2 regions of the Streptomyces sp. NPDC058326 genome follow, and region 1 is predicted to be linked to the other one. Evidence: riboswitches for the same ligand, from Rfam matches in the RefSeq annotation. Region 1 holds a riboswitch; the other holds the start of a gene.
The links. Region 1 has a riboswitch for cyclic di-AMP ahead of ACFVYX_RS04745 (peptidoglycan DD-metalloendopeptidase family protein). Riboswitches for the same ligand answer to the same signal wherever they lie in the genome.
Positions count from the first base shown of each region.

Region 2: it holds a riboswitch for cyclic di-AMP, as region 1 does, so the genes downstream of both, ACFVYX_RS20085 (C40 family peptidase) here and ACFVYX_RS04745 (peptidoglycan DD-metalloendopeptidase family protein) in region 1, are expected to answer to the same signal.

Region 1 is NZ_JBHVZO010000002.1:425,940-429,862, forward strand. It holds gene ACFVYX_RS04730 (helix-turn-helix domain-containing protein) at 1-202, shown strand, start outside; gene ACFVYX_RS04735 (DUF6126 family protein) at 259-414, shown strand; gene ACFVYX_RS04740 (tyrosine-protein phosphatase) at 424-1,245, opposite strand; cyclic di-AMP (ydaO/yuaA leader) riboswitch at 1,606-1,793, shown strand; gene ACFVYX_RS04745 (peptidoglycan DD-metalloendopeptidase family protein) at 1,798-2,808, shown strand; gene ACFVYX_RS04750 (SGNH/GDSL hydrolase family protein) at 2,980-3,774, shown strand; gene ACFVYX_RS04755 (TetR/AcrR family transcriptional regulator) at 3,813-3,923, opposite strand, start outside.
Region 2 is NZ_JBHVZO010000010.1:146,324-150,246, forward strand. It holds gene ACFVYX_RS20075 (ATP-dependent Clp protease proteolytic subunit) at 1-579, shown strand, start outside; gene ACFVYX_RS20080 (hypothetical protein) at 587-892, shown strand; cyclic di-AMP (ydaO/yuaA leader) riboswitch at 1,232-1,414, shown strand; gene ACFVYX_RS20085 (C40 family peptidase) at 1,417-1,893, shown strand; gene ACFVYX_RS20090 (ATP-binding protein) at 2,066-2,503, opposite strand; gene ACFVYX_RS20095 (8-amino-7-oxononanoate synthase) at 2,695-3,882, opposite strand.

The sequences.
Region 1 (3,923 bases):
CCTGGAGGGGCGGGTGCGGCTGGCGCTCGGCGAGGCCGTCCACGTCCTCGACCCCGGGGACAGCGCGCATTTCGACTCGCTCACCCCGCACCGGATCGGCGCCGCCACCGCCGGCGGGGCGGAGGTGCTGTTCGTCCACACCCTGATGCAGAGTCCCGCGGCCGAACTGTGCCTCGGCGACGGGACCGCCCACCGGCGGTGATCTCCGCGACGCTCCGTTCCTCCGTACTCCCTCCGATTCCTTCCGAAAGGGCAGACATGTCCGACAAGTCGCGACCGGTCACTGGTGAAGAGCGCGGAGAGGGCAAGTTCCCCAAGGGGCTGGTCCTCCGTCTGTTCGCCTATCTGATCGCAGGCCACCTCTTCGCCGGCTTCCTCTATCTGCTCTTCATGCTCGGCGGGCAGAACCAGTAGCCGACGGGTCTACGCCTCCGTGAGCAGGCGTTCCTTCAGCCGCTCACGGGTCTCCGGGGCCAGCTTCAGGCCCTCCGCGAGGTAGCCGTCCACCGAGCCCCAGGTCGCCTCGATCGTCTCGAAGGCGCCTCGCAGATACTCCACCCGCGCGTCGAAGAGGGGGCTCAGCAGTTCCATCACCTCGGGCGACATGGCGTCCGGAGCGGTGGAGCCGCGGCGCACCTTGTAGCGGCGGTGCGGCTCGTTCGACTTCACGTAGTCGTCCTCGATCGCCGCCCGCTCGACTCCGACGGCGAGCAGGGTGATCGCGATGGAGAGCCCCGCGCGGTCCTTGCCGGCCGCGCAGTGCATCAGGGCGGGGAGGCTGTCCTCCGCCATGGAGTGCAGGATCCGGCTGTGCTCGGCGGTCCGCTCGATCACCATCTTCCGGTACGACTCGGACATACGGGCGGCGGCCTTGCCGTCACCGAGGATCTCCCGCAGCTGCTCGATGCCGCCGTCGCGGACCAGCTTCCAGAACTCCTTGCCGTCCGCCGGATCGTTGAGGGGTATGTTCACGTTCCGTACGCCGGGCAGCTCGACGTCCGGGCCCTCGACCTTCCGGTCGGCCAGGTTCCGGAAGTCGAAGACGGTGTGCAGTCCCAGCGAGTCGAGGAAGACGACGTCCGTCCCGGTCGCGTGGGCGAGGTGGCCGCTGCGGAAGAGGCGGCCGGGGCGCACGGCGCGCCCGTCCGTCGTCGGCAGGCCGCCCACGTCCCGGAAGTTGCGTACCTCGGCCAGCTCGGGTTCGTTCAGCTCGATGGGCGGGACCTGCGGCAGCTGCTGCGTCACGGATGCTCCTGGTGGTCGACGTTCGGGTGCCCGACGCGGAATGGGTTCCAGGGGCAATCATCCAGGCGGGACGGTGGCAGCGCAGCCCCCTGGACTGGAATGGGTGATCTGTCCGTATTGAGGCCTTACGTATAACGCGCCCTGTTTACAGGTGAGATGAGCTCCCGTGCGTGAGCAGGGTCATAGAAGTGACGGATCGTGGCCGACAGTCGGAAGCAATTCCCCTGCGTAAAACGGGAATCGAAGGGCCGTCATCCACGGAGGGTGACCGGAATTCCGGGTGAAAGAGGCGGCGGAGAAAGCCGGTGGAAAACGGTGGCTTGTTCGTGCCGACCCCGCTCGTCTAGCGTCACCGTCAATCCGGTCGGACCGCCGAATCCTGCCACCGTCCGGAATTCCACTCATCCCATGCGTGGCAGGAGCGGGGGACCCAGGAAGTACGCCGGTCCCGCGACGCAGGACGGCTTGGGGTGAAGCCGCGTGAGAACGCGGCCGGGCATCTCCAGTCCGAACCCGACAGCTCACCTCGCAGGCGCCGGAGAGGAATTCGCCATGCCCGCGACGGGTAAGCACCGCCGTACGAAGTCCAGCCGCCTCACCCGCGGCATCGCCGCCGCCGGTACCGGAGGCGCCGTCGTCGCCCTCCCGTTCCTCGGAGCCACCGGGGCCCACGCCGCCGAGCAGGCGGCCCCGGCCGCCGCCCCCGCCCAGGCCGTCACCGCCGCCGCCCACGTGAAGGCCGCCGCCGTCCAGGCCGCGCCGACCGCCACGAAGGCCGCACCGAAGACGTACTCCGTCGTCCGGGGCGACTACCTGTCGAAGATCGCCTCCGAGCACCACCTCGCGGGCGGCTGGCAGAAGCTCTACGCCGACAACCGCCAGGTCGTCGGCGAGGACCCCTCGCTCATCCTGCCCGGCATGAAGCTCACGCTCGGCGCCAAGAACACCGCCAGGCCCGCCGCCCCGAAGAGCGCCGCGCCCAAGGCCGCCGCCCCCAGGAGCAGCCAGAAGACCTCCGCCGCGCCCTCCTCGAAGAACGGCGACACCCCGCGCGCCTCCCGTGGCGCCGAGCGCTCCTCCGCCCCGGCCGCGCAGACCCCGGACGCCGCCCCCGCGCGGTCCACGGGCTCCTCCGCCTCCGGCGCCTCGACCTCCGCGTCCGGCTGGGTCGCCCCGGTCGGTGGCGGCGTCTCCACCCCGTACCGCGCCTCCGGCTCCATGTGGTCCTCCGGCTACCACACCGGTGCCGACTTCATCGCCTCCTCCGGCACCACCGTCCGCGCCGTCGGCGCCGGCACGGTCGTCTCGGCCGGCTGGAGCGGTGCGTACGGCAACGAGGTCGTCATCCAGCACGCCGACGGCAACTACTCGCAGTACGCCCACCTCTCCTCCCTCTCCGTCTCGTCCGGCCAGACGGTCACCGGCGGCCAGCAGATCGGTCTCTCCGGTTCCACCGGCAACTCCACCGGCCCGCACCTGCACTTCGAGATCCGCACCTCGCCGAGCTACGGCTCCGACATCGACCCGCTGGGCTACCTGCGCCAGCACGGCGTCTCCATCTGAGCCCGACGCCCGTCAACTCCCGTGTGGCCCGGCACTCCTGTGCCGGGCCACCGGCATGTCCCCCCGCTCTATTCCGGCTTGGCACATTCTTTATCGGTGGCATATGTCACGCACCGTCAACCCCTCCTTACGGTCGCGTAGGTCACACCCGAAAGGGAAGGATGTGCTCCCGTGGCAGACGATTCGAGATCAAGAGACAAGAACGCATTCGGGTCGTACGCGGCGATCGGTGACAGCTTCACCGAGGGCGTCGGAGACCCCGGGCCCGACGGGACGTACGTCGGCTGGGCGGACCGCTTCGCGGTGCTGCTCGCCGACCAGCTGCCGGAGCACGACGCCTTCCGCTACGCCAACCTGGCCGTACGCGGGCGCCTCCTCGACCAGATCGTGGCGGAACAGGTCCCCCGGGCGAAGGAACTCGCCCCCGACCTGGTGACCTTCTGCGCCGGCGGCAACGACATCATCCGCCCCGGCACGGACCCCGACGACGTGGCCGAGCGCTTCGAGCGCGCCGTCGCCGAACTGACCTCCGCCGTCGGCACGGTCATGGTGACCACCGGCTTCGACACCCGTGACGTGCCCGTCCTCCGGCACCTGCGCGGCAAGATCGCCACCTACACCGCCCACGTCCGGGCCATCGCGGACCGATACGACTGCCCGGTCCTCGACCTGTGGTCCCTGAAGTCCGTCCAGGACCGGCGGGCCTGGGACGACGACCGGCTGCACCTCTCGCCCGAGGGGCACACCCGGGTCGCCCTGCGCGCCGCCCAGGTCCTCGGCCTGCCGGTGCCGGCCGACCCCGACCAGGCGTGGCCGCCGGTCCCGCCGCGCGGCACGCTCGAAGTGCGCCGTGACAACATCCAGTGGGCGAGGGAGTACCTCGTGCCCTGGATCGGGCGCCGGCTGCGCGGCGAGAGCTCAGGGGACCACGTGGAGGCCAAGCGCCCCGACCTCATGCCCCTCTGAGCCCGCCTCTGAGCCCGTCGGTGACGGCCGGACCGTGGTCAGGCCTCGCCCGGTTCCTCGTCCGCGCGCGGTCCTCCGGCCTCGTCCGGCAGGTTCAGTTCCCGGACGAGCGCGGTGTCCGCCCAGCGCAGCATCGCGGTGCGGGAGAG
Region 2 (3,923 bases), on a different contig from region 1:
TTCGGAACCCGGACCCTCGACCCCTACTCCAAGCTCCTCGAGTCCCGGATCGTCTTCCTCGGCACACCGATCGACGAGACGGCGGCCAACGACGTCATCACCCAGCTCCTGTATCTCGACCACGCGGCACCCGACCAGGACGTCTCGCTCTACATCAACTCCCCCGGCGGCTCGGTCAGCGCCATGACCGCGATCTACGACACGATGCGCTCGCTCCACTGCGACGTGGGGACGACCTGCCTCGGCCAGGCCGCGTCCACCGCCGCCCTCCTGCTCGCCGCCGGCACCCCGGGCAAGCGGATGATGCTCCCCGGCGCCCGGGTCACGCTCCGTCAGCCGGCGATGGAGGAGCCGCTGCGGGGGCAGCCGAGCGACCTCGACCTCCAGGCGCGCGAACTCCTCCGGCTCCGCTCCCTGATGGCCGGGATGCTCGCCGAGGACACGGGACAGAACCGTGAGCGGATCGACGCCGACCTCGACCGCCTCACCGTCCTGGACGCCCCCGCGGCCGTCGCGTACGGCCTGGTGGACCATGTGATCAGCAGCCGGCGCGCGGCCGCCGGCGCCCCGGCACGGTGAGCCGGCCGTGGTCCCCGAGCTGCCGCCGCTGCCCGCCCTGACCCGCGCCGAGGGCGAACTCGTCGACGCCTACCTCGAAGTCGTCGACCTCCTCGGGAAGATCAATCCATCCAGGGGCACGCATACTTATGGTGCGCTGCGCGCGGCCCAGGCCCTGGTGGGGCGGGCGGAGGCGCTGCGACAGGCCCTGACGCTCATGCATATACGGGGCGAGGCCGAGGTCCACGCGGACACGTTGGCGCGCGCCCTGCGGGTGTTGGACGGGGAGCGCAGGACGGGTCGCGTCACCGTCCAGGAGCCCCGGGCGAGTTGACATTCCGGCATGTCGTGTAGAGGTCCGTACGGCCGACGCGCGCCGCAGAATCACTCCCCCGTTCGGCTTAGTAGACGAGTCGACATATGTCCCGGGTGAGTTGCGCTGCAGATGTACGCATCTGGCGGAATGGGTCGTTCCACCCCTGGTGCGGGGCTCGTTGGCCAAACCTCCGAAGATCGGGAAAGCGTCCTGTCCACCCGAACGGATCAGTCGTGAGGAGCCTCACATATCGCCGTTTCAGCTCGGATTTCGACCGGTGCGTGGGTCAAGATCCCTGTCGACGACAAGCCCCCGCCGCCGCGGCGGGGCGGTCCGGGCGGACGCCGAGTCCTGCCGCTGTCCCGGACGTCTGGTCGACAGGATTGGTTCGGCAGGAGTGGAGGACCCGATTTTTACGGGACGGACGCGCTGTTTCGGCAGCGGGGCCGTCCCTTGGGGTGAAGCCGCGCAAGCGGCCGGGCATCTTCGCCTGCCCGAACCCGACAGGTCATCCTTCACAGGCGGCTGACGAAGGGTTGCGCATGACCGCGCAGATGCACGTCCCGTCCCTGCTGTCCCGGGCCGGAGCCGTCTCGGCTCTCACCCTCGCCGCCGTCGGCGGCACGCTGCTCGCACCAGGAGCGGCTTCGGAGGCACAGGCAGCCACCACGCACGCGAACAAGGCACTGAGCGTCGCCGCGTCCAAGAAGGGAGCCCCGTACCGGTACGGGAGCACCGGGCCCTCCAGGTTCGACTGCTCCGGTCTGACGCTCTACGCGTACAAGAAGGCGGGCAAGTCGCTGCCCCGCACCGCGCAGCAGCAGTACAACAAGACCCGGCACGTCTCCGCCTCCGGCAGGCAGAAGGGTGACCTGGTCTTCTTCCACTCCGGGGGGAGGGTCTACCACGTGGGCATCTACGCCGGCAGCGGCAAGATCTGGCACTCGCCCAAGACGGGCTCCTGGGTGAAGCTCGACAAGATCTGGTCGTCGAAGGTCTATTACGGCCGCGTCCGGTGAGCCGACGGCCATAGGGCCTCCCGCCGGTCAGGCCGGGCTCGCGACGCCTGATACGGCGCCCGGCCCGGTGAGCCGCCGGTGGTGACGGTCCGTTCGTGAGGGGGGCGGTGGCGCCGCCGTACCCCTCATGACATCGCGTCAGGTGGCCGGCGCTCCGTCAGGGGAGCGTCCGTCAGCAGCTGGCGACCGGGACCGGCACCCACGGGAGGGTGATCCAGACCGTCTTGCCGCCGTCCGCGGTCGGGGTGACCGAGAGGCGGCCGCCCGCCTCCGCCGCGAGGACGCGGATGATGACCAGGCCCCGGCCGTTGTCCTGCTGGACCGCCGCCGGGAGGCGGCGGGGCCGCCGGGGATGGCTGTCGGTGACGCCGATGTGGAGCCGCTCCTCGCGCTCCAGACGGACGTCCACCGTGAAGGTGGGCGAGAGGCCGAGGGTGTGCAGGACGGCGTTGGTGGCCAGCTCGGAGACGATCAGGCGGATCGAGTCGGCGGTCTCCGCCGCGCCGTCGAGACCCCAGCCGGTGAGGACGTCGGCGACGTACCGCCGGGCCGTGGGGACCGAGGCGGGGTCGCTCGGCAGCGTGACGGATGCTTCCAGGTGATCTGCCATGGCGACGCTGTCCCTTTCCCGCCGGAGCCACTGCCCCGGATCGCGCTTCGCGTCAGAGTGCCACCGATCGTGCTGCGCCGCGCCGCGTTCCGCCAAGATATGTCCCCATCTGTCGCCCGAAGCGGTGAACTCTGCTGCCAGGAAACGTCTTTGGGCCGCGCGGGGCCCCGAAGTCGGAGCCCCGCCCGCCGTCAGTCCCGCGCGAGCGCGGGCGCGGTCGCCAGGATCGTCTCCACCGCCCGCTCGATCTGCGCGTCCGTCAGATCGGCGCGTGCCGTGAGGCGCAGCCGCGAGATGCCGTCGGGTACGGACGGGGGCCGGAAGCAGCCGACGACCAGGCCCCGGTCCCTGCAGTCCGCCGCCCAGCGCAGCGCCGCCTCGGGGGAGGGCGCGCGCACCGAGACGACGGCCGCGTCGGGCCGGGCCGCGGTGAGTCCCGCCCCGGTGAGCAGCCCGTGCAGCGTGGTCGCGACGGTACGGGCCCGCCCTGCGAGGCCCGGTTCGGCGACGAGCCGCCGGAGACTCGCGAGCGCGCCGCCCGCGGCGGCCGGGGCGAGTCCCGTGTCGAAGATGAAGGTCCGGGCCGCGTTCACCAGGTGCTCGATCACCCGGGCCGGGCCGAGGACGGCACCGCCCTGGCTGCCGAGGGACTTGGACAGGGTCAGCGTGGCCACGACGTCCTCGTCGCCCGCGAGCCCGGCCTCGTGGAGGGCGCCCCGGCCGCCCTCGCCGAGGACGCCGAGACCGTGGGCGTCGTCCACGACGAGTCCGGCGCCGTGCGCACGGCAGGCGGCGGCCAGCTCCGGCAGCGGCGCCTTGTCGCCGTCGACGGAGAAGACCGAGTCGCTGACGACCAGGGCCCGCCGCCCCGGATGCGCGTCGAGGGTCTTCCGTACGGCCTCGGGGTCGGTGTGCGGGACCACGGCCGTCTCGGCGCGCGCGAGGCGGCAGCCGTCGACGATCGAGGCGTGGTTGGAGGCGTCCGAGACGATCAGGGCGTCCCGGCCGCCGAGCGCGGTGAGCGCGGCGAGGTTGGCGGTGTAGCCGGAGGAGAAGACGAGGGCCGCCTCGAAGCCGCAGAACTCGGCGAGTTCACGCTCGAGCCGGGTGTGCAGCCGGGTGGTTCCGGTGACGAGCCGTGAGCCGGTGGAGCCCGCGCCCCAGCGCCTTGCGGCCTCGGCCGCCGCCTCGGTGACCTCGCTCCTGCGGGTGAGGCCGAGGTAGTCGTTGCTCGCCAGGTCGAGCAGCTCCGATTCGGCCGCCCGGGGGCGCAGCGACCGGACCAGACCGGCTTCCGCCCGGCGGCGCGCCTCGGCGTCGGTCCAGTCGAACGCGGTACGGCGCGGGCCCGCGGCCCGTGCGTCGTCGGCCTGTGGCATGCGGCGATCCTTTTGTAGGCAGCGCACAGACCCTAACCGGC